One region of the Streptomyces sp. MAI_2237 genome, then DNA from elsewhere that is predicted to be linked to it. Evidence: riboswitches for the same ligand, from Rfam matches in the RefSeq annotation. Region 1 holds a riboswitch; each other region holds the start of a gene.
What was found. A riboswitch is a leader RNA that binds a small molecule or an ion and turns the genes downstream of it on or off. The one in region 1 is predicted to bind cobalamin.

Region 1 (9,939 bases):
TCGGGGTTTTCCAGGGAGCAGGCGACCGCTTCGGGGTCGGCGGCCTGCTGGACGGGGACGGCGGCCTGCGCGGCGCGGGCGATCCTCGTCGCCGGGCGCGAGCGCAGGTAGTACGTCGTCTTCAGGCCCTTCTTCCAGGCGTAGACGTACATCGAGGAGAGCTTCCCGATGGTCGGCGTCTCCAGGAAGAGGTTCAGGGACTGCGACTGGTCCAGGTACGGGGTGCGCGCCGCGGCCATGTCGATCAGGCCGCGCTGCGGGATCTCCCAGGCGGTGCGGTACAGCGCCCTGACCTCCTGCGGGATCCAGGCGAAGTCCTGCACCGAGCCGCTGGCCTCGCGCAGCGCCTCGCGGGTCCGGGCGTCCCAGACGCCCAGCTCCTTCAGCTCCCGCACCAGGTACGAGTTGACCTGGAGGAACTCGCCGGACAGCGTCTCGCGCTTGAACAGGTTCGACACCTGTGGCTCGATGCACTCGTAGACGCCGGCGATCGAGGCGATGGTGGCGGTCGGGGCGATCGCGAGGAGCAGGGCGTTGCGCAGCCCGACGGCCGCGACGCGCTCGCGCAGGGCGGCCCAGCGTTCGGGCCAGGCCGGTTCCACGTCGTAGTGGTCGGGGTGCAGGACACCGCGAGCCGTACGGGTCTTCTCCCAGGCAGGCAGCGGTCCGCTCCGCTCGGCGAGGTCGGCGGACGCCTCGTACGCGGCGAGCATGATCCGCTCGGCGATCTGCGTCGACAGCCGCCTGGCCTCGGGCGAGTCGAAGGGCAGGCGCAGCTTGAAGAAGACGTCCTGCAGACCCATCGCGCCCAGGCCCACCGGGCGCCAGCGGGCGTTGGAACGGCCCGCCTGCTCGGTCGGGTAGAAGTTGATGTCGACCACGCGGTCCAGGAAGGTGACGGCCGTGCGGACCGTCTCGTCCAGCCGCTCCCAGTCCATGTCGCCGTCGCGGACGAACGCCCCGAGGTTCACCGAACCCAGGTTGCACACCGCCGTCTCCCCGTCGTCGGTGACCTCCAGGATCTCCGTGCAGAGGTTGGAGGAGTGCACGACGTGGCCCGGTTCGGCGGTCTGGTTGGCGGTGCGGTTGGCCGCGTCCTTGAAGGTCATCCAGCCGTTGCCGGTCTGCGCGAGGGTGCGCATCATGCGGCCGTACAGGTCCCGGGCGGGGAGCGTCTTCCTCGCGAGGCCCGCGGCCTCCGCCTTGCGGTAGGCGGCGTCGAACTCCTCGCCCCACAGGTCCACCAGCTCCGGCACGTCCGCCGGGGAGAACAGCGACCACCGCTCGTCGGCGTCGACCCGGCGCATGAACTCGTCCGGGACCCAGTGCGCGAGGTTCAGGTTGTGCGTACGGCGGGCGTCCTCGCCGGTGTTGTCGCGCAGCTCCAGGAACTCCTCGATGTCGGAGTGCCAGGTCTCCAGGTAGACCGCGGCCGCGCCCTTGCGCCGGCCGCCCTGGTTCACGGCGGCGACCGAGGCGTCGAGGGTCTTCAGGAACGGGACGATGCCGTTGGAGTGGCCGTTGGTGCCGCGGATCAGCGAACCCCGGCCGCGGATGCGGGAGTAGGCGATGCCGATGCCCCCGGCGTGCTTGGAGAGGCGGGCGACCTGGAGGTAGCGCTCGTAGATGGAGTCCAGCTCGTCCTCGGGGGAGTCGAGGAGGTAGCAGGACGACATCTGCGGGTGGCGGGTGCCGGAGTTGAACAGGGTGGGGGAGGAGGGCAGGTAGTCCAGGCGGCTCATCAGGCCGTAGAGGGCGGCGACTTCGTCCAGGGCGCGGACGCTGTCGTCCTCGGCGAGCCCGGCGGCCACCCGCAGCATGAAGTGCTGGGGCGTCTCGACCACCTTGCGGGTGATCGGGTGCCGCAGCAGGTAGCGGCTGTGCAGGGTGCGCAGGCCGAAGTAGCCGAACCGGTCGTCCGCCCGGCGGTCGATGAGCGCGTCTAGGCGGTCGCCGTGGACGCGTACGAACTCGGCGGTGCGGTCGGCGATGAGGCCCTCGCGGTGCCCTACCGCGACGGACCCGGTGAACGACGTGACGCCCTGCGAGGCGGCCTCGGCGGCGATGGAGACGGTCAGCAGCCGGGCGGCCAGCCTGCTGTAGTCGGGGTCCTCGGAGATCAGGCCCGCCGCCGCCTCGGTGGCCAGCTCGCGCAGCTCCGCCTCGTCGGCGTGCGCCGACCGGCCGCGCAGCGCCGCGGCGGCGACCCGGCCGGGGTCGGCGTCGGGAAGGTCGGCGGTGAGCTCGGTCAGGGTCCGCAGCAGTGCGGTTCCGGGACCGTCGGTCTCCGTCGCCGCTGAAGCCGGATCGGCTGGCGCGATGGTCACGTGGGGCTCTCCCTCGCTCGGCACGGGGCCTTGCGGGCAGGGGGCAGCTCACGAGCGCACGCGGCGTCGCGTCCACCGGCCCATTCCACGAGGCCCGGACGTCATGGCACCCGGGCCACGGCGGCCAGGGCGCACTGTCGGCAGGTCCTCGGACTGACGCCCATACGCGGACGAACGCGCATGAGTACACCGTTGCGGGACAGTTCCGGATTCGCACCGGATTCCCCTGCGGCGACAGCGAGCATGAGCATACATCTTGTGCCGGGCGGGAACACCGCCCCCATATGTTGTGTCGTGGCGACTTCGGAGCGTGTCAGAGCGCCAACTCGTAGGCGAGGAGCGTGAACGCGTCACCGGGGATCGGACGCCAGTCGCGGCCGGGCGCGCGGACGAAGCCGAGGCGTTCGTAGATGCGGTGCGCGGCACGCATCGTGGGCTGGGTGCACAGGACCACGCCGGTGCACTGCGCGGCCCTCGCGCGGTCGACGCAGGCCCGCACGAGGGCCTCGCCGACGCCCTGGCCGCGGGCCGCGCCGGCCACGGCCAGCATGCGGATCTCGGCCTCCCCGGGGCGGGCGAGGTCGGCCATCGGGCCGCCTGCGGGGACGAAGGTGACGCCGCCGAGGAGGTGGCCGTCGCGGACGGCCACCAGGACCTCGGCGGCCGCCGCGCGCTTGGCGACGTCGCGCAGCTCCTCCAGGTACCAGTCGCTCTCCCCGAAGGCCAGCAGGCCGTCCTGGACGTAGGCCCCCGGCGGTGATCTCGCCGAGGGCACCGAACTCGCCGGGTTCCACCGGCCTGACCACGATGTCCATGGGGCCGAGTCTGCCGGACGAATACGACGACGGGCCGCCGGATTCCTCCGACGGCCCGCCGAACTCGCGGCAACCGGTGGTGCCTAGTGCGAGGTTCCCGCCGTGGCCGGCGGCAGCTCCACCTGGACGCCCGCGTCGCCCGCGTCCGCCGTGTAGTCCTCCGGCCTGGTCTCGTCGACGCCGTCCGGCGCCTTCAGCGCCTTCAGGGCGAAGGTCAGGACCACCGTCACGACCACGTTGAGCACGAACGCCGTCAGACCGATGTAGCCCATCTCGCCGATGCCCGGGATCTCCGCGTTGGAGCCGCCGAAGTGCTTCTGCGAAGGGTTGGTCGGCGAGGCGACGCCGTAGGCGGCGAGGGTGCCGTAGACCATGCCGACCGCCCAGCCGGCGAGCAGCGCCCAGCGGTGGAACCAGCGCGTGAACAGGCCGCCGACCAGGGACGGGAAGGTCTGCAGGATCCAGATGCCGCCCAGCAGCTGGAAGTTGATGGCGACCGTCTTGTCCATGGTCAGCACGAAGACGAGCGCGCCGACCTTCACCAGCAGGGACACCAGCTTGGAGACCTTGGTCTCCTGCGCCGGCGTCGCGTCCGGCTTGATGAAGTCCTTGTAGATGTTGCGGGTGAACAGGTTCGCGGCCGCGATGGACATGATGGCCGCCGGGACGAGCGCGCCGATGCCGATCGCCGCGAAGGCCACGCCCGCGAACCAGCTCGGGAACATGTCCTCGAACAGCTGCGGGATCGCCAACTGGCCGTTGGTGACCTTGACTCCGGCCGCGATGGCCATGAAGCCGAGCAGCGCCAGCAGACCCAGCATCAGCGAGTACAGCGGCAGGATCGTGGTGTTGCGGCGGATGACGTCACGGTTCTTGGAGGAGAGCGTGGCGGTGATCGAGTGGGGATACATGAACAGGGCGAGCGCGGAGCCCAGCGCCAGGGTGGCGTACGTCCACTGGGTCGCCTCCGCCGGGGCCAGCGCGCCGCGCGGCTTGCCCGTCACCGGGTTGGTCTGGCTGAACGCCTGGCCGGCCTTGGCGAAGATGTCGTCGAAGCCGCCCAGCTTGATCGGGATGTAGATGATCGCCACCGCGATGACGATGTAGATCAGCGTGTCTTTCACGAACGCGATCAGCGCGGGGGCCCGCAGACCGGACGAGTAGGTGTACGCGGCCAGCACGCCGAAGGCGATCAGCAGCGGCAGGTCCTTGACGAACCAGTTGGTGTTCTCGCCGCCGCCGACGCCCATCACGTCCAGCACCGCCTGGATGCCGACCAGTTGGAGCGCGATGTACGGCATCGTCGCGAGGATGCCGGTCAGCGCGACGGCCAGCGACAGCCCCTTCGAGCCGAACCGCCCGCGCACGAAATCCGAGGTGGTGACGTACCCGTGGCGGTGCGAGACCGACCACAGCCGGGGCAGGAAGGTGAAGATCAGCGGGTAGACGAGGATCGTGTACGGCACCGCGAAGAAGCCGGCCGCGCCCGCCGCGTAGATCGCCGCCGGCACCGCGACGAAGGTGTACGCGGTGTACAGGTCGCCGCCGAGCAGGAACCAGGTGATCCAGGTGCCGAACGACCGGCCGCCCAGGCCCCACTCGTCCAGCGAGTGCTCGGTCTCGGCCCGGCGCCAGCGCGCGGCCAGGAAGCCCATGACCGTGACGGCCACGAAGAAGAAGACGAAGACGCCGAGCGCGACGCCGTTCACACCGTCCTTCACTTCGCCTCACCGCCCTTGTGCACGCCACGGGAGCGCTGGTCGCGCTGCCACAGCTTGTACGCGGTCATGGTCAGCGCGGTGGAGATCAGCACCCACAGCATCTGGTACCAGTAGAAGAACGGGATGCCGATGAACGCCGGGTCCGTCTTGGCGTAGGAACCGACCCACAGCATCGCCACGAAGGGCGCGATCAGGCAGACGGCGATGACCACCCGGACCGGGGTCACCACCGGAGGTCTCACTTCAGGCACATCGGACATACGGCGGCTCCGTCCCCTCACGATCACCTGTGATCACGTGTGTAATGCGCAGGCAATCTAGGTCACGCCGTCACGGGAGCGGAAGACCTAGTCAGCATATCGGCATGTCGATTCCGTGAAGGCCCGACATCGGTGTCAGCAGCAACGGAAGCCCTGGCGCGGGTCCTCCTCCTGACGGTCCGTCCGCATGCGCTCGAACTCGCGCCGGGAGGGCACCGCCGCGTCCGGGTGCGTTCTGCGCACGTGCGCCACGTACCGCTCGTACGCCGACTCGTCTGTCAGCTCCCGTACATACCAGCGCACGCCCCTAATCGCCCGGCGCAGCAGTGCCGACGACCGCACGGCGCTCCTCCTCCCGCTCCGCGCGGGTCGGGATCAGGCCCGCCGGCGCGGTGATCCTCGACTCGACGTACGGCGACTCGCTGAGCGTGGACAGCGCGGGCCGGCGGACGTGCCGTACGCACACCCGCAGCGCGTCCGCGATCACGACGACGATCAGCAGGGCGAGCACCGCCGACAGGACGCCGTCCACCGTGGAGTTGACGACCACGGTGTGCATGTCGTCCATGGTCTTGGCGGGCGGCAGCACCTTCCCGGCGTCGATCGCGTCCTGGAAGACCGAACGCTGCTTGAAGAAGCCGACCTTGGGGTCACCGGAGAACACCTTCTGCCAGCTGGCGGTGAGGGTGACCGTGGCGTCCCAGGCGAGCGGGACGGCCGTGATCCAGGCCCACTTCAGCCGGCCGGACTTCACCAGCAGCGTGGTGCAGACGGCCAGGGCGACGGCGGCCAGCAACTGGTTGGAGATGCCGAAGATCGGGAAGAGCTGGTTGATCCCGCCGAGCGGCTCATGGACGCCGACCCACAGGAAGTAACCCCACAGGGCGCACACGACACCGCTGGTGAGGACCAGCCCGGGCTTCCAGCCGATGTTCCTGAACGGCCGTATGACATTGCCCAGCATGTCCTGCAGCATGAAGCGGCCCACGCGGGTGCCGGCGTCCAGCGCGGTCAGGATGAACAGCGCCTCGAACATGATCGCGAAGTGGTACCAGAAGGCCCGGAGGCTGCCGCCGGTGACCTTGGCGAAGATTTCCGAGACGCCGACGGCGAGCGTGGGCGCGCCGCCGGTGCGGGAGAGCAGGGAGGACTCCTGGACGTTCCTCGCGGCGTGCGCGAGGTCCGCGGGGGAGATGTGGTAACCCCAACCGCTCACCACCTGCGAGGCGTTCTGCACCGTCGTGCCGATGACACCGGCCGGCGCGTTCATCGCGAAGTACACCCCCGGGTCGATGATGCTCGCCGCGACCAGCGCCATGATCGCCACCGACGACTCCATCAGCATGGAGCCGTAGCCGATCATGCGGACCTGCGTCTCCTTCTGGATCATCTTCGGCGTCGTGCCGGAGGAGATGAGCGAGTGGAAGCCCGACAGGGCGCCGCAGGCGATGGTGATGAAGACGAACGGGAAGAGGGAGCCGGCGAAGACCGGGCCGTCGCCGCGGGTGGCGAAGCCGGTCACCGCATCCATCCTCAGCGTCGGCAGGGCGATCACCACCCCCAGCGCGAGCAGCGCGATCGTGCCGATCTTCATGAAGGTGGAGAGGTAGTCGCGGGGCGCCAGCAGCATCCAGACCGGCAGGATCGAGGCGATGAAGCCGTACGCCACCAGCCAGATCACCAGCGTCGAGGGCGCGAGTGTGAACGTGTCCGCCCACGACGACTCGGCCACCCAGCGGCCCGCGACCAGCGCGAGCAGCAGCAGCGCGACGCCGATCAGGGAGACCTCGGCGACTCGGCCGGGCCGCAGGACGCGCAGGTAGAAGCCCATCAGCAGGGCGATGGGAATCGTCATCGCGAGGGAGAAGGTCCCCCACGGCGAGGCGGCGAGGGCGTTGACGACGACCAGCGCCAGCACCCCGAGCAGGATGATCATGATGGCGAAGGCGGCGATCAGGGCCGCCGCGCCGCCGAAGGGGCCGATCTCCTCGCGGGCCATCTGGCCGAGCGAACGGCCGTCCCGACGGGTGGAGAAGAAGAGCACCACCATGTCCTGCACCGCCCCGGCGAAGATCACCCCCGCGATGATCCAGACGGTGCCGGGCAGATACCCCATCTGCGCGGCCAGTACCGGCCCTACCAGCGGACCGGCGCCCGCGATCGCGGCGAAGTGGTGGCCGAGCAGGACCCGGCGGTCGGTGGGGTGGAAGTCGATGCCGTTGTCGAGGCGTTCGGCCGGGGTGGCGCGGGTGCCGTCGACCTTCAGGACCCGGTTGGCGATGAACTTCGCGTAGAAGCGGTAGCCGATCGCGTAACTGCCCAGGGCGGCCGCCACCATCCAGGCGGCGGAGACGTTCTCGCCCCGGGCGAGGGCGAGGACGGACCAGCCCGCCGCGCCGACCAGCGCGACGAGGGTCCAGACGACGATGGTTCGGACGTTCGCGGTACGCACGAGGCGGTCCTCCCGTCCAGACGGAGTCGGGAGGACCGTAGAGCAGCGGCGGCGGTTGCGCTACACCAAGTGCGCTACTCCATCGGCCTCTTCAGCCGTGCCACGAACTTGTACCGGTCGCCCCGGTACACCGAGCGGACCCACTCCACCGGCTCGCCGTCCTTGTCGAAGGAGTGCCGGGAGAGCATCAGCATCGGCAGGCCCACGTCGGTGCCGAGCAGGCCCGCCTCGCGCGGGGTGGCCAGCGAGGTCTCGATGGTCTCCTCGGCCTCGGCGAGGTGGACGTCGTAGACCTCGGCCAACGCCGTGTAGAGCGACGTGTACTTGACGAGGGACCTGCGCAGGGCGGGGAAGCGCTTGGCGCTGAGGTGGGTGGTCTCGATGGCCATCGGCTCGCCGTTGGCCATGCGCAGCCGCTCGATGCGCAGCACCCGGCCGCCGGCGGTGATGTCGAGCAGCTCGGCGAGGCGGTCGTCGGCGGTGATGTAGCCGATGTCCAGCAGCTGCGAGGTCGGCTCCAGACCCTGGGCGCGCATGTCCTCGGTGTAGGAGGTGAGCTGGAGGGCCTGGGAGACCTTCGGCTTGGCCACGAAGGTGCCCTTGCCCTGGATGCGTTCCAGCCGGCCCTCGACCACCAGCTCCTGCAGCGCCTGGCGCACGGTCGTGCGGGAGGTGTCGAACTCGGCGGCGAGGGTGCGCTCGGGCGGTACGGGGGTGCCGGGCGACTGCGTCTCCGTCATGTCGAGCAGATGCTTCTTGAGGCGGTAGTACTTGGGCACGCGCGCGGTGCGGACGCCTGCCCCGCCCTCGGTCTCCGCACTGCTGACGTCGCTGCTCATGCTCTGCCTTCCCGGCTGACGGATGCGGGTCACTTCGTGATCCCTTCTGTATACCGTCGCCGTCTTTGTTGGTCTAGTCCACAGGGCCAAGTGGTCTAGCGGACGAGACTACTCCGCCGATGCTCTTTTCGCTGGTTTCTTACTTAAAGGTTCCTGCATATGTAGGTCGCATAACGGCTGGTCAGGGCGGTTTCGAGCACCCTTGACAGGCTTCCTGGTCTGGTCCAAGCTCCGGGTACTGGTCTACACCATTGGTTCAGGTCCCGGCGCATGGGCGGGGAGGTGTGGGCATCCCTGAGGAGGGTGGCGTGAAGCGCAAGCTGGCAGCCGCGATCGGTATCGCGGGCATGATGGTCTCGGTCGCCGCGTGTGGGGGCAGCGACAACAAGGGCTCGACGTCCGGCACCGACGCCAAGGAGCTGACCGTCTGGCTCACCGTCGACGCCCAGAACAACTGGCCGAACCTGGTGAAGGCGGCCGACGCGGCCGTGCAGAAGAAGCACCCCGGCATCAAGATCAAGCACGAGTACTACGGCTGGCCGGACAAGAACACCAAGCTCGACGCGGTCCTCGCCACCGACAAGGTGCCGGACGTGGTCGAGATGGGCAACACCGAGATGCTCGGCTACATGGTCAAGGGCGCCTTCGCCCCGGTCGACGCCTCGAAGTTCGACAATTCCTCGGCCTGGCTCGACGGCCTCAAGGCGTCGGTGACGTACCAGGGCAAGACCTACGGCGTCCCGTACTACGCCGGCGGCCGCGTCGCCAACTGGCGCAAGGACCTCTTCGCCTCGGTCGGCGTGAAGTCCGCTCCGAAGACGTACGCCGAACTGACCGCCGCCCTCGACAAGGTGCAGAAGAAGGAGGGGAACAAGTTCTCCGCCTGGTACCAGCCCACCCGTGACTGGTACGCGGCCATGTCCTTCGTCTACGACGCCGGCGGCTCCATAGCCAAGGAGGAGGGCGGCCAGTGGAAGGCCAACCTCTCCTCGCCCGAGTCGATCAAGGGCCTGACCGAGTTCAAGAACGTCGTCGACAAGTACATGCACGGCGACAAGACCAAGGACGAGTCCGACCGTTACATCGTCTACGGCCAGGGCAAGTCCGGCATGATCTTCGGCGCCGCGTGGGAGGGCGCGACCTCCGCAGACCCGAAGAACGACAAGACCGGCAAGCTCAAGGACAACCTCGAGAACTTCGTGATGCCCGGTCCGTCCGGCAAGAACATGCCCGTCTTCCTGGGCGGTTCGGACCTCGCCGTCCCGGTCAAGTCCAAGGCGCAGGGCGTCGCCGCCGAGTGGATCAACGCCTTCACCGGCCCGTCCGGTCAGAAGGGCCTGATGGCCAAGGGCAACCTGCCCAACAACAAGACCGATCTCGCGACCCTGAAGAACGACCCCGCCACGGCGGTCCCGGCCACCGCGGCCGAGTCCAACTGGTTCGTCCCCATGGCGCCCGGCTGGGGCCAGGTCGAGAAGGCCCAGGTCCTGCAGACGATGCTGCAGAACATCGGCACCGGCAAGAA
Region 2 (9,939 bases), 1.1 Mb from region 1:
ATGTACGCCGCCCGCACACGGGCCTTGATACCGGACTGGCCCGCGGCGCCCAGGCTCACGGCCGACTTGCCGTTCGAGCCGAGCGCGAAGTACTGGGGGCTGCCGTCGACCGGGTACCACTGGCCGGCGTAGTAGACCTCCAGCTCCAGGCGCTGCTGCCGGCCCGGGTAGTAGGTCATGCTCGTGGTGACGACCGGCGACGTGTTCTTGTGGAACCAGTAGTACGTGCGCGAACCGATCCTGGCCTTCTTGTAGTGCTTGGTGACCGCCGTGGAGACGTTCACCTTCGCGTAGGCCGTGACCTTGACGGTCCTGGGCTTGTAGCGGGCGTCGCCCTTGAAGACGGCCGTGACGTCGGTGTCCCGGGTCATGTCGACCGTGCCGGAGAAGTTGCCGTGCGAGTCGACCCGGCCGGACCTGACGAGCTTGTTGGGCTTGTCGCCACCGAAAGGGTTGGCCCAGATCTCGACCGTGCGGTTCTTGTACGTCGTGCCGAGGTGCGCGGTGAACTTCACGTCCTTGCCGTACGCGTACAGCTTGCCGTTGTTGTTCAGCGTCAGCGCGGGCGTGGCGCGCGAGACCTCGACCGCGTCGGAGCCGGAGGCGGCCGTGTGGGTCGCGTCGCCCGCGAAGGACACCTTGTAGGTGACCTTGCCGCCGGCCGGCGGGGTGTCGGTGAAGGAGAAGCTGCCGTCGGCCTTCGTCGCGACGGCGGCCAGCGCCTTGCCGCTCGGCGAGTCCAGGTCGGTGCGGGTGACCTTCAGGCTCGTGCCCGCCGGGAGGGCCGTCATCGACGTCAGCCTGCCGGTGACGGTGAGCTTCTTGGCCCGGTCCGCCTTGGCGGGGGCCGACACCTTCAGGGTGGGCAGCTCCTTGGTGGGGTCGGTCAGCGCCCGCAGGGTGAACACCCCGCCGTCGTTCTCGGAGACGGCGAAGAGCCTGCTGCTGTCCGGCGCCCAGGCCAGGGCCGCGTCCACCAGGGTGTCGGAGCCGCTGCTGTTGCCGGTGTTGGGGAAGTCGTACTCGCGCACCGGCTTGGTGCCACCGGGGCGGAAGACGTGCACGTCGGGGTCGTACCAGGAGAAGGAGCCGCCGGCGACCGAGCCGTCGGGGGCGACGCTCACCGCGTTCGGGTAGGCGTTGCCCGGGTAGTCCGTCACCTTGCTCAGATCGGTGGTCGAGTACGCCGGGAAGCCGTAGCCGCTGCCCCACGAGGTCAGGACCTGCTTGCCGTCGGGCGTGATGTCGACCTGCTTGCCGCCGGAGTCGAGGCCGCCCTTGACCCGCAGCTTGGCGCCGTCCGCCGAGACGTCGTACACGGCCAGCGTGCTGCCGTCGCCGGCCGCCAGGACGCCCGGTGCCGACGGGTCGGCGCCCAGGTGCACCTGGCCCGACAGATCGCCCGGCGCCTGGTCGAGGTGGACCGCCGACTCGCCGCCGGCGGGGTCGACGAAGCCGAGGTCGGAGTCGTAGGAGAACCAGATCCGGCCGTCCACGACCTCCAGGTCGCGCGGCGCGGCCGTGCCCAGCGGGAAGCTCAGGGCCGGGGTCACCGTCTGCGTGTCCACGGTGACGATCCGGTTCTCGCCCTTGACCGCCGCGTACAGCGTGCCGGAGTCGGCCGACAGCGCGAGGCCGGTCACCCCGGGCTCGCTGCCCAGGGTCGCCCGGACCGTGCCGGAGTAGTCGGCGACCAGGATCTTCCCGCCGACCGGGTCGGAGATGTACACCACCTTGTGGACGCCGTCGACGACCATGTCGCCGACCGACTTCACCGGAAGGATCTTTGCGGAGTCGGCCGCGGCCGGTCCCGCCGCTCCGACGGCGAGCGCCGCCGAGCCGAAGAGGACCGCGAGCGCCGTCGCGGTCGAGATGCTGCGCCTGCGCACAGTACTGATACCCCCACGAGAGAACCCGGTGTGGCACCGGGTGGTCGAAAGCGCCGCGCGGCGCCCGGGCACGACCGCTCGACGGCGGTGGCGCACGGGGCGCGGCTGCTGTCAGCAGCGTATGTCATGCCTGTGACAGTCGTGGAGGGAGTTTCGGGTAATGGGGAGATTGCGTGCGGGTGGCGCTCAGCCCTCGCCGCCTTCGTCGCGCTGCAGGACCGTCACCCGGCGGAAGTTGCACACCGCCCCCGGCAGGGGGTCCGTGCCCGGCGCCCCGCCCTGCCGGTCGTGCGCCTTGAGGGCGACGCTGACGAGGCCGAGCAGCAGGTCCACGTCGGCGTCGCAGTCGAGGTGCACGGTGACCCAGCGCGACCCCGGCACCAGCCGGATCGCGGACGACTCCGCGAAGTCGTGGTGCAGCCGCTGGATCGCCTGGGCCGTCAGGTGCAGGTCCACGTCCCGCCCGGAGTGGAAGTGCACGATCTCGTCCCGCGCCGAACGCAACGCCCGGCCCGTTCCGCAGCCGGCCTCGCACGGGGTGAGGTCGGGCCATGCCGCGAGCCGGTCCATGGCCTTCTGAGCCCGTGTCATGTGCCCATGGTGCGGTGCTCACCGCGGCGACACCAGGGATTGCGGCAACCGTAACCCTCAAGAGACGTCGCCCGGTTCGCCCTCCGGCGCCGCGGACCGCCTCCGTCTCGCCAAACAGGCTGTTTGGGTGATAATCGGTACATGAGTACCGCGACGTTCGAAATGGCGGCCTCGTCGGGTGACGTACTCAACGTGATCGCCGCCTTCGTCGGTGGCCTGGTCATCGCCGGTGCCCTGATCTGGGCCTTCTGGTTCGGCATGCGGGTGCGCGACCGCGAGCTCCCGCGGCCCCTGCCGGGCGAGCAGCCGCACCTTCCCGACGGCGGAGCCGTCCACGAGATGAGCGAGGTACGCGAACCGGACGAGGTCCCGCACGCGGAGGACGGCGAGCGCCTGATGCCGTACGAGCTCCATCACGCGGGGACGCGGACCGGCAAGGATCAGCACCGCCGGCGCTGGATGCCCGGCTCCAGCGGTTCCTTCGGCAGCGGCGGCCCTGGGGCAGAGGTAGCGCCGGCCGCTCAGGCCATCCAGAAGAAGACCGCCGTCATCCGCTTCTCCTCCAGCGTCCTGCCGGTGTAACCGGTCGCGCTGTGCACGAGGTTGGCGCTGTAGAGGAGCAGCCGGTTGTAGCGGTGCGGGACGCGTACGTCCTCCTCGAAGTGGTCGGCGGGCACGTACCGGGTGCCGAGGGCCTCGACGAGGTTGTTGTGCGGCGCCTGCACGATGTTGCCGCCGAGCCGGCCGCCGGGCAGGGACTGCCGGTAGAAGGCGGTGCCGCAGTCCTTGCCGACGCCCGGGTTGAGGTAGAGCACCGCCGCGTACCGGCACAGCGCCCGCGAGTCGGTGTGCGGACGCGGCTCGCTCTCGCCCTCGCCGACGACCTGGACGCAATTGTGGTTGAGGGTCCCGCCGCCCGGCGCCTGCTGCACCCACAGCTCCTTCGCCCCGGTCGCCTGCCGCACCAGGCGCTCGACCCGGGCGAGCTCCGCGGGTTCGAGCCCCGGCATCGTCCGCAGCCCGGGCCAGGTCTCCGTGGTGTAGGGATAGCCCCGGACCCAGTCGTCCTTCGCCAGACAGCGCGCGCGTACGGCGTCCACGTCGGGCAGCACGTCGTCGATGACCCAGTAGTCGCGGCCCTTGGTGGGCTTGCGGTACGGCAGGACGGGAAGGGCCGCGGGGACCCGGGGCGCGGGCTGTGGGGGCATGGGCCGAATCTAGGTCGGGGGCGCGTCTCGACTCTCCCGTGAAGTGGTCAACGTTCCGTCAACGCATGTCATGAACACCACCGCATGACCCGCCTCACACCCGTGGGATTTTACCAAATCAAAAGGTTCCGATGCCCTGCGCCGTCCGTACTCCCCTGCGTCCGACCCCGCTGCACGACGGCGGGAAAACCGATGAGGCAGGAGGCACGGTGCGCTTTTCGCGGAACGCGATGGGGACTCTCTTCGTGGGCGGTGCCCTCAGTCTGACCCTTGTCGCACTGGCCTATCCCTCGATGCTCGGGGTGAACACCGTGTCCAGTTCGGGCACGAACGTCATCGCGCAGACCCAGTGGGGGCCGCTGACCGAGGCGGACCGGGACTTCGTGGTCAAGGTGCGCGCGGCGGGCCTGTGGGAGTACCCCGTCGGGCAGCTGGGCCTGCAGAAGGGGCAGAGCGCGGCGGTCAAGACCGCCAGCAAGCACCTCATCGACGGTCACGCGGCGCTGGACGCCAGCTGCCGCAAGATCAGCAGGATGCTCAACATCACCATCCCCAACGTGGCCAGCCCGCAGCAGGTGGGGTTCGTCAACACGCTCAAGGCCGACAGCGGCAAGCAGTTCGACACGGACTTCGCCAACATCCTGCGCGTGACGCACGGTTCGATCTTCAACACCATCGCGAAGATCCGCTCCACCACCACGAACTCGGTGGTGCGGACCCTGGCCGACCAGGCCAACGCGACGGTGCTGGACCACATCACGGTCATGGAGAACACCGGTCTGGTCAACTTCGACCAGGTGCTCTTCCAGCAGACCACCCCGCCGAAGCTGCCCGCCAAGGACCTGACCCCGCCGCCCCCGGCCGCCGGCCAGCCCGAGATCGTGCTCACCCCGCCGGTGGACAGCACCACCCAACCCCCGGTCCTGCCGGGCGAGTCCAGCCCGAACGCCAGCCCCACCCCGACCGTGGGCTGAGCAGCGGACACCGGAAGGGCCGCCTTCCGCTTGTGTCGGAATTGTGATGCAAGATTGAACTACCGCTGCGTCACCGCAGGTTGACAGCGTTCGATCACGGCATCCACGATGTGAGCGCACCGAGGCTCATGTGACCAGTGAGCCAGTTGTTACTCCGACCACCACCCGGCAGGGCCGGCCGCCGCATGCCCTCACGCTGCCCGCGGCCCCCGCCGGGTACTGCACATGCCGAAGTGGGGATCATCCGCCATGTCCATAGCGAGACGTGTCACCGCGCGCCGACTGCTCGGAACGGGCGCCGCGTCGCTCGCCCTGTGCGCCGCCACCGTCGCCGCCGCCTCCGGTGCCTGGGCGCACGGCGGCGCCCCCGGCGGGGACGGCTGGAAGTCCGGCGGCTCCTACAAGCCCGGGACCGGCGCCGGCACCAAGACGGAGACCGACCGCTGCCAGTTCTCCCTCGACGGCACCGGCTTCTACGACTCCGTCAAGGTCGACGACCACACCCTCAGGCCCACCGACGACGGCAAGGTCCACATCAAGGTCCGTACCGCCGGCGACGCCTCCACCTGCACCGCATCGCTCGCCTCCTACCTCGCCCACGGTGCCACCTTCGCCACCTCGGGCGAGCAGGTCTTCGTCGACTTCGACACCGTGACGGTCAAGCCGGGCCAGACCGACTCCCTCGACATCTCGGTGCCGGACGCGGGCTGCTTCGCCCAGATCGACCTCTACCGCGGTGCCACCAAGTTCGACGGCAAGCAGGGCGCGAACGACGGCTTCGAGCACGGCGACCTGCCGGCCGGCCCGGACCACGCGGTCATCAAGGACAAGCTGATCGCGTCCTGGAACGGCGGCACGAAGGACTGCACGACCACCGAGTCGCAGCCCCCCGCCACGCCCTCCACGACCCCCTCGACCCCGGCCGAGGAGAGCCCCACCCCGCCGCCGAGCGCCTCGATGCCGGCGTCGGACACCCCGGTGGCGTCCGCGTCCACCAGCGTGCCGGCGGCCACGCCGAACGGCGGCGGAGGCGACCTCGCCGAGACCGGCGGCGGCAGCGGCTCCGGCCTGATCGCCGGCGGCGCGGCGGTCCTCCTGGCCGGCGGCGCGGCGATCGTCGTCGCGAGCCGACGCCGGCGCGGCGCCCGCTCCTGAACCACTCCCGAACGACGGACGCCCCGGGGATCCCCCGCTCCGGGGCGTCCGTCATGTCCGCACGCCGTCAGGTGACGTCGGCGGCACAGTGCTTGAGCAGCAGCCGTACGTCCTCGTCGACGATCCGGTAGCGCACGACCCGCCCCTCCTTCTCCCCGGCGACCACACCGGCGGCGCGCAGCAGCCGCAGCGCCTGGGAGACGGCCGGGTCGTTCATGCCCGTCGCGATCGCCAGATCGGACACGGCCAGCGGCCCGGTGCGGTGCAACGCGATCAGCAGGGCCAGCCGCTTGGCGTCGGCGAGCAGGGAGAAGCGGTCGGCCCAGGCACGGACATGGGCCTCGTCACCGATGGCGGCGATGGCGTCGCACACCCGGTGGCCGTCGATGGTGCGGCGGTCTGCGCGATCGGCCGGGACGAGATGCATGAGGCCATTTTCGCAGCCCCTGTGTGATCTTGCATACCTGCCCAGCTGTGCAGCTATGCAGGAGTGCGGGTGGCCCCCTACGGTGGGCGGGCCGTGGTGCTCGGGAAGTCGGTGCGATGCCGACGCGGCCCTCGCCACTGTGAATCGGGGAGTTGCCGGTCCACGTCCCGCTGGGGACAGCCACTGGCCGTCGTACGACGGCCGGGAAGGCGGATCCGGGAACGCACGACCCGTAAGCCAGGAGACCGGCCACGGCAGCTCACGAAAGATCCACGAGGTGCTGGAGCTGATCGCATGACCCTGCCCGAGAGCAAGGACGTCTCCTTCCGCTGGCGGCGCGAGGACACCGTCAAGACCGCAGGACTGGTGGCGGTGATCGCCGCCCTTCACATCGTCGCCTTCGGAATCCTCTTCCTCCTGGTGGTTCCCGGCCACTACGAGGTCGGTTCCAAGGCCTTCGGCATCGGCCTGGGCATCACCGCCTACACCCTGGGCGTGCGGCACGCCTTCGACGCCGACCACATCGCCGCGATCGACAACACCACCCGCAAGCTGATGGCCGACGGCAAGCGGCCCGTGTCCGTCGGGTTCTGGTTCGCGCTGGGGCACTCCAGCGTGGTGATCGTGCTGGCCGTGATGATCGCGGCGGGCACGCAGCTCGCTGACAAGGTGACCAACCAGAACTCCGGCACCCATCAGGTCCTCGGCTTCCTCGGGACGACCGTCGCGGGCGCCTTCCTCTACCTCATCGCGGCGCTCAACCTGGTGGCCCTGGTCGGCATCGTGCGCGTCTTCCGGGCGATGCGGGCGGGCACGTACGACGAGAACGAGCTCCAACGCCACCTGGACTCGCGCGGTTTCATGAACCGCTTCCTCGGCCGTCTCACCCGGTCCATCAGCCGCCCCGGCCAGATGTACCCGGTCGGCTTCCTCTTCGGACTCGGCTTCGAGACGGCCACCGAGGTCACCCTCATGGTCATGGCCGGCTCCGGAGCGGCGGCGGGCCTGCCCTGGTACGCGATCCTCTGCCTGCCCCTGCTCTTCACCGCGGGCATGTGCCTGTTCGACACCCTCGACGGCACGTTCATGAACTTCGCCTACCAGTGGGCGTTCTCCCACCCGGTCCGCAAGGTCTTCTACAACCTGACCATCACCGGCCTGTCCATCGTGGTCGCCTTCTTCATCGGCACGATGGAACTCGTGGGCCTCGACGTCGGCAACATCGGCTACGTCATCGTGGGCCTGTTCGTCGTCGTCTGGGCGGCCGCACTGGCGTACTGGCGCCTGGCGAAGGTGGAACAGCGCTGGACGGCCCGCACGGCCGAAGCGGACTAGCCCCGCTCGACAGCGTCCAGATAAAGCTTCACGAACCGCTCCGCGTCCACGTCCAACGCCACATCGACCAGGGCCTGTTCACGGGCGCCCTCATGGTGCTCGGCCTCGCCGGGCCGAGGGCGCCGGTCCACCACGGTCTGCCCTCGCGTCGGCCCCGGCGCGAGGGAGACCTCGACCGGCAGCAGTTGCGTGCCGATCCCCGCGGGGTCGACGACGGCGCACACGGCACCGGCGTCCCCGAGCCCACCGGCCTCCTCGGCCTCGGGCGCCTCACCGGGATGGGCGGGCCGATGGGCGAGCAACTCACCGGCGAGCCGGGTCCCGGGCTCCTCACTCGCCCGCAGCCGATGCACATCGGCACTGGGCACGACGACCTGGGTGAAGACGTCCAGCCCGTACATGGTGATCGGCACCCCGGCGGTCAGCAGCACGGCGGCCGCCTCGGGATCGTGCCAGACGTTGAACTCGGCGACGGGCGTGGCGTTGCCGGTCGCCACCGCGCCGCCCATGAACACGATCCGCTCGATGTTGCGGGTGACCTCGGGATGGGTCCGCAGCAGCAGCGCGATGTTGGTCAGGGGCGCGGTGGGAATCAGCGTCACCGGACGCGGCGAAGCAAGGATCTCCCTGTGCAGCAGCGTCACGGCATCGACGTCGACCGGCCGCCGCCCGGGCGCGGGCAACCCGAGATCGCCCATCCCGTCGGCCCCGTGCACCGGAGCGGACCGCGCGGGCTCGATCAACGGCCGCTCAGCACCCCGGGCGACCGGAATATCGGGCGCCCCGGCCTGCTCCAGCACAATCAACGTATTACGGACCACACCGTCCACGTCCGTGTTCCCGGCGACACAGGTCACCGCCCGCAGATCGAGCCCGGGATGCCGCACGGCGAACAGCAGCGCCAGGGCGTCGTCGACACCGGTGTCACAGTCGATGATCACCGGAATGCCCACCACGACGACTCCTCTCGTCACCTACCAGCGACTCTACGACGCCCGCCCCGAGAAGGCAGCAGCCGCGGACGGCGAGAAGGGGCCGCGGCGGGGGGTGCCCGCCCGCAGTGTCGGGCGTCAGGACACAGCACGGATCAACCCACAGCACCGCCCGAACGAGGGCGGACACCCCCCGCCGCGGCCCCGCCCCACCCACCGACGCTAAGCGCCGCCCTCCCACAACAAGCCACCCCGCGCCACAACCCGCTCCCCGATCCGCAGCAGCAGCTCCTCGCCGGGCATCACACCCACCCGCCGCCCGTCCCGCAGCCGCACCCCCACCTGCCCGCCGCCGGCCTCGCGGGCACCGATCACGGCCTGGTACGGCACCAACCGAGCGCCCCGGATCCGGGCCCCCAGACTCCCCACCTCCGGCCCCACCGACTCCACCCGCACCCCCAGCGCCAGCGCCCGCCGCACCAGCGCCTCCGCCTGCTCCCGCTGCTCCTCCGCGACCGGCAGCACCACGAGCTGCACGGGCGCCAGCCACACCGGGAACGCGCCGCCGTGTTCCTCGACGAGCTGCGCGACCGCCCGCTCCACACTGCCGATGACGCTGCGGTGCACCATCACGGGCCGGTGCTTGGCCCCGTCGGCGCCGACGTACTGCAGGCCGAATCGTTCGGGCTGGTGAAAGTCGATCTGCACGGTGGACAGAGTGGCCTCACGCCCCGCGGAGTCGACGACCTGCACGTCGATCTTGGGCCCGTAGAAGGCGGCTTCGCCCGCGACGGCCTCGTACGGGACGTCGTCGGCGTCCAGCACCTCCCGCAGCAGCCCGGTGGCCCGCTCCCAAAGCCCCTCCCCGGCCACGTACTTGCCGCCCTCCCCGGGAAGCGAGAGCCGGAAGCGGGCCGCCCCGATGCCCAGATCGGCGTAGGCCCGCCGGATGAGCCGCAGAGCGTCCCGCGCCTCCTCGACGGCCTGATCCGGGGTGCAGAAGATATGGGCGTCGTTGAGCTGGATGGACCGCACCCGGGTGAGCCCGCCGAGCACGCCCGACAGCTCGGCGCGATACATGCCCCCCACCTCGGCCATCCGCAGCGGCAGTTCGCGATAACTGTGCGACCGGGACCGGTAGATCAGCGCGTGATGGGGACACAGACTGGGCCGCAGCACGACCTCCTCGCCGCCCAGCCGCATCGGCGGGAACATGTCGTCGCTGTAGTGGGACCAGTGCCCGGAGATCTCGTACAGCTCCCGCTTGCCCAGCACGGGCGAGTACACGTGCCGGTAGCCGGCGGCGCGCTCGACGCCGCGCACGTACTCCTCCAGCTCGTGCCGCACGATCGCCCCGTCGGGCAGCCAGTACGGCAGTCCCGCGCCCATCAACGGGTCGGTGTCGAACAGGTCCAGTTCACGGCCGAG
Region 3 (9,939 bases), on a different contig from region 1:
CGTGACCGCCGGCCTCGATCAGCCGGTGGATCAACTCGTCGCCGCCGGCGGGGTATTCGGTGAGCGAGTACCCGGCCTCCCGCAGCGCGTCCAGCACCCGCACCGCCGAGGCGGGCGTGTCCAGCCCCACCGCGTTGCCGACCCGTGAGTGCTTCGTCGGGTACGCCGTGAAGACCAGCGCCAGCTTCTTGTCGGCGTTCGGCTTGTGCTGCAGCGCCGCGTGCCGTAGGGCGATCCCAGCGACCCGCGCGGCCCGCTCGGGGTCGGCGACGTACACGGGTACGTCGTCCGGTCCCTGCTCCTTGAAGGAGAACGGCACGGTGATCAGCCGTCCGTCGAACTCCGGGATCGCGACCTGCATCGCCGCGTCCATGGGGGAGAGGGCCGCGTCGGACTCCTCCCAGGCGGCCCTGGACGACGTGAGGCACAGCCCCTGCAGCACGGGTACGTCGAGGTCGGCGAGCGCGCCGATGTCCCAGGCCTCCTCGTCGCCGCCCGCCGAGGCCTGCGAGGCGTGCGTGCCGCCGGCGGCCAGGACGGTGGCCACGAGCGCGTCGGCCCCGCCGAGGATCTCGTACAGCCCCGGGTCCGCGTCGCGCAGCGAACCGCAGTACACGGGAAGGGCGTTGGCGCCGCGCGCCTCGATCGCCTGGCACAGGGTGTCCACGAAGGCGGTGTTGCCGCTGAGTTCGTGGGCCCGGTAGAACAGCACGCCCACCGTCGGGCGGCCGTCGACGCGCTCGTACGAGCCGTGGACGCCGTACTCCGGCATCTTCTGCGGCTCGACGAAGCCCTCGCCGGTCAGCAGCACGGTGTCGGACAGGAACCGCGCCAGCTCGGTCAGGTTGTCCGGCCCGCCCTCGACGAGGTACTTCAGCGCCTCGGCGACCACACCCGCCGGCACGGACGACTCGGCCATCAGCTCCGCGTCCGGCACGGCCTCGCCGCCGAGCAGCACGGTCGGAACGCCGGACGCCTTCAGCGCGGCGAGCCCGTCCTGCCACGCCCGCTTGCCGCCGAGCAGCCGTACGACGGCGATGCCGGCGCCGTCGAGGAGCGCGGGCAGTTCCTCCGCCACGTCCACCCGCATCGGGTTGCCGATCCGGTAGTCGGCGCCGGTCGCGGCCCGCGCCGCCAACAGGTCCGTGTCGGCGGTGGACAACAACAACACAGTGCTCATGCGGGCGCTCCCGGTGGAATGAAAGGCAGTCCTTGCGGCGCGCCGGACTCGATGAGCCGCCACAGCGCGTCCGTGTCCGCGTGCTGTTCGATCAGGTCGCCGAGCCGGTCGAGCTGCTCCTCGCGCAGCGCGGCGAACGAGGTGTCGCCGGCCGGCACGAAACGGCGGCCCGCGGCGGCCGCCACCTCGCGCAGGAAGGCGCGCCGGAAGCCGTCCGACTCCAGTGAACCGTGCCAGTGGGTGCCCCAGGTCTGGCCGACCCGGCAGCCGTCGAGGCTGTGTCCTTCGTCATCGGAGATGAACGCCTCCCCTCCGCTCAGGGAGGCGACCCCGTGATGGATCTCGTACCCCTCGACCCGCTCGCCGAGGGCTTCGCCCACCGGCCGGGTGAGGGTCTTCTCACGGGCGAACCGCACCCGCACGGGCAGGATTCCGAGGCCCGTCACCTGCCCGCGCCGGCTCTCCACCTCGTCCTCGATGTGCTCGCCGAGGACCTGGAAGCCGCCGCAGACACCGAGGATCGGGCGCTGTTCGGCGGCCCGTCGGCGCAGCGCGTCGGCGAGTCCCCGCTCGTGCAGCCACTCCAGGGCCCGGACGGTCCCGCGGGTCCCCGGGATGACGACCAGGTCCGCGTCGGCCAGTTCCTCGGGCCGGTCCACGAACCGCACGACGACGCCCGGTTCGGCGGCCAGTGCGTCGACGTCCGTGAAGTTGGACATCAGCGGGATCGCGCAGACCGCGACCCGCAGCACGTCCTCGCCCACCGGCGGGGCGGTGTTCGACTCCCGCACGGTCCCGCGCAGGGACACGCGCAGTCCGTCCTCCTCGTCGATGCCGAGCCCGTGCCGGAAGGGCAGGACGCCGTACGTCCGCCGCCCGGTGAGCCCGTGCAGCATGTCGAGGCCGGGCTCCAGGAGGCCGACGTCGCCGCGGAACTTGTTGACGAGGAACCCGGCGACGAGCGCCTGGTCCTCGGGGGACAGGAGCGCGACCGTCCCGAAGAAGGAGGCGAAGACACCCCCGCGGTCGATGTCCCCGACCACCAGCACGGGCAGCCCGGCATTGCGGGCGATGCCCATGTTCACGATGTCCGTGCGCCTGAGGTTGATCTCGGCAGGACTGCCCGCCCCCTCGCAGATCACCGCGTCATACGTGCCCCGCAGTTCGGCGAGACAGTCCAGCACGGTCCCCAGCAGCTTCTGCTGCCTGCCGCCGTGGTACCCCCGCGCGCTCAACTCGCCCACGGGCCGGCCCATCAGCACGACCTGGCTGCTCTGCTCGCCGCCCGGCTTCAGCAGCACGGGGTTCATCAGCGCGGTCGGCTCGATCCGGCAGGCCTGGGCCTGCATGGCCTGCGCCCGCCCGATCTCGGCGCCCTCGCGCGTCACGAACGAGTTCAGCGACATGTTCTGCGCCTTGAACGGCGCGACCTTGACGCCCTGTCGCACCAGCCAGCGGCAGATCCCCGCGGTGACGACGCTCTTGCCCGCGTCGGAGGTGGTCCCGGCGACCAGCAGCCCGCCGCCGCTCATGACGCACGCCCCTTCAGCAGGGCGCGCGCCGCAACGCTCACGCCGAGCGCGAGCAGTCCCACGCGCCGCGACAGCCGCACGGCCCGCTCGATGTCCCCGACCTCCACCGGCCGCCCCTCCCTGTTCAGCACGGGCCGGTGCTCGACCCGCCCTCCGTACGACAAGGTCCCGCCCAGGCGCACCCCGAGCGCTCCCGCGAACGAGGCCTCCACGGGCCCGGCGTTGGGGCTCGGGTGCCGTCCGGCGTCGGCGCGCCAGGCCCGCACCGCGCCCGCCGGATCGCCCCCGGCGACCGTCGCGAGCCCGGCCGTCAACCGGGCACCCGGCCATCCGGCCACGTCGTCCAGGCGCGCCGAGGCCCAGCCGTAGCGCCGGTAACGGGCCGACCTGTGCCCGACCATGGCGTCCAGCGTGTTGACGGCCCGGAAGCCCAGCAGCCCCGGCACCCCGCCGACGGCTCCCCACACCAGCGCCCCCACCACCGCGTCGGAGGTGTTCTCGGCGACCGACTCCACCACGGCCCGCGCGATCCCGGCGGCGTCCAGCGCCTGCGGGTCCCGCCCGCACAGATGCGGCAGCCGCGCCCGGGCCGCCTCGACGTCCCCCGCCTCCAGGGCCCGCCCGACGGTCCGTGCCTCGCGCGCGAGCGAAGTACCGCCGACCACGGCCCAGGTGGCGGCGGCGGTCAGCGCGACGGAGGCGGCACGGGAGGGACGTACGAGCGACTGCGCCGCGGCACCGAGGGCCACGGCGCCGCCCACGCACACGGCGGTGTGCAGCGCGCCCCACCCGCGGTGGTCGCGCCACAGCACTCTCTCGACGGCGCCGGCGGCACGTCCGAACACGGCGACCGGATGCCCGCGGCGGGGATCGCCGAGGAGCTGGTCACCGAGGAGTCCGGCGGCGGCGCCGTACGCGAAGACGCGATCGGCCCGCACCGGGTCAGCCCGCCGAAGGGTCGGGCGGGACGGGGGTGGTGAACCTCAACAGGCAGCCGCGCATGGCGATATGTCCTCACTCAGGGTGTCCGCGCCCTGGTTCGACGAGACCGGCGGTGGGAGTTCCTGGCTCCCGGGGCTACCTACCCCGGTGACAGTGGCGGGACCGCGCCGGAATCGCACCGGCTTCCTCCCTTGCCGCCGTACATGGCTCCGGCAGTCCACCATGCGCCCGAACGGCAGTCAACTTGCCGTTGACCTGCGGCGCGGGAGTGTGCTGAGGCCCACACGCAGGGGGTCGCCGGGGTCACCGGAACGCGTGATGCCGGGACGGATCACCGTCCCGGCATCACAGGTGCGTTCGAGGCTCTCAGGCCTTGTTCATGATGAGCGAGATTCCGTACGCGACGGCCGCCGCGCATCCCGCGAAGGCCACGTAGGCCCCGGTCGCCGCGAGGGTCGCGGAGTTGCCCTCGGCCACGGCCCGCTCCTTGCGGGACAGGCCCATCACGCCGAGGGTGAACAGGGCGACGAGACCTACGGTGACCGCGAGGCTGACGCCGAAGACGGAGCCCAGAGCTGCCCAGTCGATCTTCATGCTGCTGATTCCTTCGTTACCTGATGCTCGGGACTCAGACGGCGGCCGGCGGGGCCGCCGGCTCCGTGGTCGGGGTCGTGGCCGGCGCCGAGATGGTGGCCGTCAGCTCCTCGGTGACCGGGCTCGCGGGCGGCGGGGTCACGGCGGCGATGGCGGTGGTCACCACGCCGGGCGGTTCCTCGGTCTCGTTGACGTTGGACGCGTCGACGACCTCGCGGCGCGAGAGCTTCCAGATCGCGGCACTCGCGGCGACCAGGAAGACGGCGACGACGGCGGTGCCCCAGTCACCGAGGTCCGTGACGGACTCGGCGCCCGCGCCGACGAGCGCGGCGGCCGGGAGGGTGAGGACCCAGGCGACCAGCATGCGGGTCGCGGTCGACCAGCGCACCACACCGCCCTTGCGGCCCAGACCCGCGCCCATCACCGAGCCGGAGACGACGTGCGTGGTGGACAGGGAGAAGCCGAGGTGCGAGGAGGCCAGGATCGCCGTGGCGGCGCTGGTCTGGGCGGCGAAGCCCTGCTGCGGCCGCAGCTCGGTCAGGCCCTTGCCCATGGTGCGGATGATGCGCCAGCCGCCGATGTAGGTGCCGAGCGCGATGGCCAGACCGGCGGAGAGGATGACCCAGGTGGGCGGGTCGGCGTCGGGGGCGACGACACCGCCGGCGACCAGGGCGAGGGTGATGATGCCCATCGTCTTCTGCGCGTCGTTCGTGCCGTGCGCCAGGGAGACCAGGCCGGCCGAGGCGACCTGCCCGGCGCGGTAGCCCTTGGCCGCCGCCTTGCCGTCGGCCTTCTTGTCCAGGGTGTAGGAGAAGCGCGTCGCGAGGAACGCGGCCAGACCGGCCACGATCGGGGCGGCGAGCGCCGGGAGGAGAACCTTGGTCGCGAGCACGTCGCCGTGGACCGCGCCGAAGCCGGCCGAGGCGACGGTGGCGCCGATCAGACCGCCCATGAGGGCGTGCGAGGAGCTGGAGGGCAGGCCCACCAGCCAGGTCAGCAGGTTCCAGAGGATCGCGCCGACCAGGGCGGCGAAGATGACCTCGGGACGGATGCCGGTCTCGTCGACGAGACCCTTGGAGATCGTGTTGGCGACCTCCACCGAGAGGAAAGCGCCCACAAGGTTCAGCACGGCGGACATGGCCACCGCGACCTTGGGCTTGAGTGCACCGGTCGAGATGGTGGTGGCCATCGCGTTGGCGGTGTCGTGAAAACCGTTCGTGAAATCGAACGCGAGTGCGGTTACCACCACAATCGCGAGGATCAGCGAGAAGTTTTCCATTTACCCAGGCAATCGTTCGAAGTCATCGGACGGTTGACCGTAAATAACCTGGGTGAACGGAAGATGAACTGAGGTGGGCATCAGAGTGTCGGAAACGGGGCCTCACGGGTCGTGCGGTCACGCTCGGCCTGGCACCGGTGCCGGAGCGGTAGGGGTTGTATGCGACCGCACGTTTCGGACGAGCGGTTTCCGCCCTGAAGCGCACGCGCCCGGAGACGTCCGGCACCCTCTTTGGCAGGATCGCCGTATGGCTGAGCAGCGGCGGGACCAGGGCGACGGGCGGGATCTCCGGGAGGACGCGCGGGACGTGCCGCGGAGACAGGGGAGGGCCGCCCTCCCCGAGGAGGCGCGTGCCTGGGAGGCGCTCGTCGCCACGGCCCGCCGTACCGTCGCCGACGGCCTGGTCGTCGGCACCTCCGGCAACGTCTCGGTGCGGGTCGGCGACACCGTCCTGGTCACCCCGTCCGGAGTGCCGTACGACCGCCTCACCCCGGACGACATCACGGGGGTCGCCCTCGACGGCCGTCAAGTCCTCGGCTCGCTGGTCCCGACCAGCGAGCTGCCCATGCACCTCGCGATCCACCGCTCCACCGACGCCCGCGCCGTCGTGCACACCCACGCCGTGCACGCGACGGCAGTCTCGACCCTCGTCCCCGAGCTCCCGACGATCCATTACATGTCCGCCGCCCTCGGCGGACCCGTCCGGGTCGCCCCTTATGCGACGTACGGCAGCGACGAGTTGGCCCAGAACATGCTCGACGCCCTCGCCGGCCGCACCGCGTGCCTGCTGCAGAACCACGGCACGATGGCCCACGGCGCCACCCTCGACCAGGCCTACGACCGCACGGCCCAACTGGAGTGGATGTGCCGTCTGTGGCTCACCGCGTCCTCGGTGCCGGGCCTGTCGCCGCACCTCCTGACCCGCGAACAGCTGGACGAGGTGGGGGAGAAGCTGAAGGGGTACGGGCAGCGCTGACGCGGGCGTCACGGGGTAACCGGGATGGCGTGAGCACACCACATCGCCGCCGTACGACGTCACCCCGCCCCCGCCTTCCGCTGGCCGGTCACCCCCACCGCCAGGACACTGGACAGGTGCGTACTGCCAAAGCGACGGCCGCCGCCGTCACCGTAGCCCTCGCCGCCGGCGCGGCCTCCGTGGCCGCCGGCCGCTTCGCCAGCGGCGCCGCGCTCAAGACGGCACCCGGCAGGCCCCTGCCCACCGAGCCCCGCCTCACCGTGCATGCCACCGCGGCCGGCCGCATCACCCTCACCCGCCACCTGGCGGCGCTGCGCCCCGGCACCTACGGTCTCGCGGGCGACTCCAGCCACGCGGTCGTCGGCCCCGTCCTCGACTCCGCCGAACACTCCGCCGACACCGTCGTGCGCCGGCTGGAGCGCGTCACGCACGGCACCCTCGAACGCCGCGACAAGGTCTGGTTCACCCCCAGCCTCCACGTCGGCAACCCCCGCGACGCCCTCGGCCTGGACCACACCGACGTCGACATCCCCGGCGAACTCGGCTCCCTGCCCGCCTGGTTCGTCCCCGGCGTGCGCGACACCTGGATCATCGCGGTGCACGGCCTCGGCACCACCCGCGAACTCCCCATGAACGTCATGGAGTTCCTGCACCGCCAGCGCTTTCCGGTGCTCGCCCCCGCCTACCGCGGCGACCTCGGCGCCCCCCGCTCCCCGGACGGCCTGAACCACCTCGGCGAGACCGAGTGGCGCGACCTGGACGCGGCCATCCGCTACGCCCTGAGCCACGGCGCCGGACGCGTCGTCCTGCACGGCTGGTCCACCGGCGCCGCCATGGCCCTGCGCGCCGCCGCGGACTCCGGTCTGCGCGGGCGGATCTCCGGGCTGATCCTGGACTCCCCGGTGCTCGACTGGCCGACGACCCTGCGCGCCCTCGCCGCGGCCCACCGCACCCCCGGCGCCCTGCTGCCGCTCGCCGTGCGCGCCGCCCAGGGCCGCACCGGACTCGACCGCGACCGCACCGCCGAGACCGTCCGGCTCACCGTCCCGACCCTGCTCTTCCACGGCCCCGACGACACCCTGGCCCCCTGGGAGCACTCCCGCCGCCTCGCCGACGCCCACCCGAACCTGGTCGCCCTGCACACCGTCCGGGACGCCCCGCACTCGGCCATGTGGAACGCCGACCCGAAGGCCTACGAGGAGGCGCTGCGCCGCTTCCTGACCCCGCTGATGTGACCTCCCCGACCCCTCGGCCCGAACCGTTGGCCCCGGTTCCGTTTAACGTCGAACCGCTGGCCTGAACTCGGTCCCGGGCCGTCCTCGGAGGCCCGCCCTTGGCCAGTCCCGTCGCCGCCCGTGACCTTCCGTTTGGGTTTTCGGACCGTCAACCGGAAGACTGCACCCGTGACGTCCCGTATCCCGCGCGACTCCAGGCTTCGACTCGTCCGCCCGCGACCCCTGGCCGCCGCCCCCACAGCTGTGAACCAGCGGCGCCCGCGCCGCCCCGCGCCCCGCCCCCCGGAGGGCACACCGGCCCCCGCGGAGCTGGCCAGAATGGCGCGCTTCCAACTGGCCGCCGCCGCCCGCGTCGCCCGCTGGGCCGACGTCGCGCTCGGCCCGGGCAGCGACGGCGCGGGAGACGGCAAGGCCACCCTCGCCGACGCGACCGCCGAACGCGCCGCCGGGGACCTCGGCCTGACCGCCGCTCAGGTCCGCGCCGACTGGGACATCGCCCGCCTCGCCGGCCTCGTCGAGGTACACGGCGACAGCGCCCGCCCCGGCTGGCGGCTGCGCGCGTGGGACCGCGACGACAGCGCCGTGCTGCGCGGCTGGGTCGCCCTCTTCGACGCCTGGTCGCTCGCCTACCCGGAGCCCGCGGACCACGAGCCCGCCGCCGTCGCCGAGGTCGTCTCGGCCATGCCCCAGGTGCTCTCCTTCCTCCAGCTCTCCGCCGGGCCCGTCCCCGTCGAGCAGCTCCTGGACCTGCTGGAGCAGCGCGTCACCGAACTGCGCACCGAACGCTGCGAGATCCCCTACGGGCCGCAGCCCGAGCCCGTCGAGCCCCCGCGGTCCGAGGACACGCCGCTCGCCCCCCTCCTGGACTGGGCCCTGCACGCCCTCGCCTCCGTCGGCGCCCTCACCTACGGCGAGGGGCACGCCACGCTCACCCCGCTCGGCAGCTGGGCGGTGTGGGTCAAGCTGGAGCAGATCTGTGTGGCCGCGCAGAGCCCCGCCGGGAACATCGAGGCCGTCGCCGAGGAGATGCTGCGCGGCTGCGCCCAGCTCCGCCCGAACGCGGCCCGCGCCGAGTACCGCGCCTGGCTCGCCGCCCGCCCGGTCGGCAGCGCCGTCACCGAGCTGATCGCCGCCGCCCGCGGCGACGACGCCCTGCTGCGCGGCCTGGCCTTCGAGGCACTGCGCGTGGTCGGCGCCCCCGCCGAGCCCGACGTCCGCGCCGTCGCCGAGGAGCCCACCCTGCGGCCGTACGCCCTGCTGTGGCTGGCCGAGCACGACGGCGCCGACGCCGAGGACGCCCACGAGGTGCTCACCCGGCAGGAGGCCACCTGGCTGTGGGTGGACACCGCGGCCGCCGTCGCCGACCACGGCGAGGCCCCGATGCTCGTGCGGCACCTGGAGTCCGCCGTGCAGCCCACCGTGCCGATGCTCCTCGACGAGGTCCGCGCCGTCGGCCACCCCCGCACCGTCCAGGTCCTGGTCGCCCTCGCCGCCGCGCATCCCGACCCGGCCCTCGCCAAGGCCGTGCGCCGGGCCGCCTTCCAGGTGCACACCGGAGGGAACTGACAGGTGCCCACCGGAGGGAACCGACAGGTGGGCACCTGGGGGGACCGAGGAGTGCCGTAACGAACACCTGGACGCCGGAAAAGTCCTTGCACGGCCCCGTTAGACTTCTCCCATGGCCATTCTCCTCGCGCATTAGACGGCGGGAACGTCCTCAGCCGCCCACCCGTCGAAACCCATATCCGCCCTGGAGTCTGTCCGTGATCTCCGCCTCCGGTATCGAGCTGCGCGCCGGCGCCCGAGTCCTCATCGAGTCCGCCACCTTCCGGGTCGCCAAGGGCGACCGCATCGGCCTGGTCGGCCGCAACGGCGCCGGCAAGACCACCCTCACCAAGTGCCTGGCCGGCGAGGGCATCCCCGCCGGCGGCCAGATCACGCGCTCCGGTGAGGTCGGCTACCTCCCGCAGGACCCCCGCACCGGCGACCTCGACGTCCTCGCCCGCGACCGCATCCTCTCCGCGCGCGGCCTGGACGTCCTGCTGCGCAAGATGCGCGAGAACGAACAGCGCATCGCCAACGGCCAGGGCGCCACCCGCGAGAAGGCCATGAGGCAGTACGAGCGCCAGGAGACGGAGTTCCTCACCAAGGGCGGGTACTCCGCCGAGGCCGAGGCCGCCACGATCGCCGCGGCGCTGAAC

Region 2: linked by a shared signal. The riboswitch ahead of nicT (Nickel transporter NicT) and the one ahead of LN251_RS20015 (ribonucleoside-diphosphate reductase subunit alpha) in region 1 are both predicted to bind cobalamin.
Region 3: linked by a shared signal. The riboswitch ahead of LN251_RS03225 (cobalamin biosynthesis protein) and the one ahead of LN251_RS20015 (ribonucleoside-diphosphate reductase subunit alpha) in region 1 are both predicted to bind cobalamin.

Annotation. Positions count from the first base shown of each region.
Region 1 is NZ_JAJPGQ010000003.1:2,059,285-2,069,223, forward strand. Features, by position in the region: gene LN251_RS20015 (ribonucleoside-diphosphate reductase subunit alpha) at 1-2,327, opposite strand, end outside; cobalamin riboswitch at 2,450-2,578, opposite strand; partial or broken gene LN251_RS20020 (GNAT family N-acetyltransferase) at 2,641-3,142, opposite strand; gene mctP (monocarboxylate uptake permease MctP) at 3,226-4,863, opposite strand; gene LN251_RS20030 (DUF3311 domain-containing protein) at 4,860-5,123, opposite strand; gene LN251_RS20035 (YbdD/YjiX family protein) at 5,259-5,450, opposite strand; gene LN251_RS20040 (carbon starvation CstA family protein) at 5,431-7,575, opposite strand; gene LN251_RS20045 (GntR family transcriptional regulator) at 7,650-8,414, opposite strand; gene LN251_RS20050 (extracellular solute-binding protein) at 8,723-9,939, shown strand, end outside.
Region 2 is NZ_JAJPGQ010000003.1:972,420-982,358, reverse strand. Features, by position in the region: gene LN251_RS14790 (YncE family protein) at 1-1,889, opposite strand, end outside; gene LN251_RS14785 (luciferase domain-containing protein) at 2,076-2,480, opposite strand; partial or broken gene LN251_RS14780 (DUF6479 family protein) at 2,622-2,981, shown strand; gene LN251_RS14775 (DUF6445 family protein) at 3,002-3,688, opposite strand; gene LN251_RS14770 (DUF4142 domain-containing protein) at 3,919-4,662, shown strand; gene LN251_RS14765 (LAETG motif-containing sortase-dependent surface protein) at 4,912-5,817, shown strand; gene LN251_RS14760 (ArsR/SmtB family transcription factor) at 5,885-6,244, opposite strand; cobalamin riboswitch at 6,322-6,512, shown strand; gene nicT (Nickel transporter NicT) at 6,539-7,579, shown strand; gene LN251_RS14750 (nucleoside hydrolase) at 7,576-8,535, opposite strand; gene thrS (threonine--tRNA ligase) at 8,734-9,939, opposite strand, start outside.
Region 3 is NZ_JAJPGQ010000001.1:681,516-691,454, reverse strand. Features, by position in the region: gene cobN (cobaltochelatase subunit CobN) at 1-1,180, opposite strand, end outside; gene LN251_RS03230 (cobyric acid synthase) at 1,177-2,712, opposite strand; gene LN251_RS03225 (cobalamin biosynthesis protein) at 2,709-3,650, opposite strand; cobalamin riboswitch at 3,752-3,891, opposite strand; gene LN251_RS03220 (hypothetical protein) at 4,021-4,248, opposite strand; gene LN251_RS03215 (anion permease) at 4,283-5,527, opposite strand; gene LN251_RS03210 (class II aldolase/adducin family protein) at 5,775-6,503, shown strand; gene LN251_RS03205 (alpha/beta hydrolase) at 6,620-7,738, shown strand; gene LN251_RS03200 (hypothetical protein) at 7,907-9,304, shown strand; gene LN251_RS03195 (ABC-F family ATP-binding cassette domain-containing protein) at 9,502-9,939, shown strand, end outside.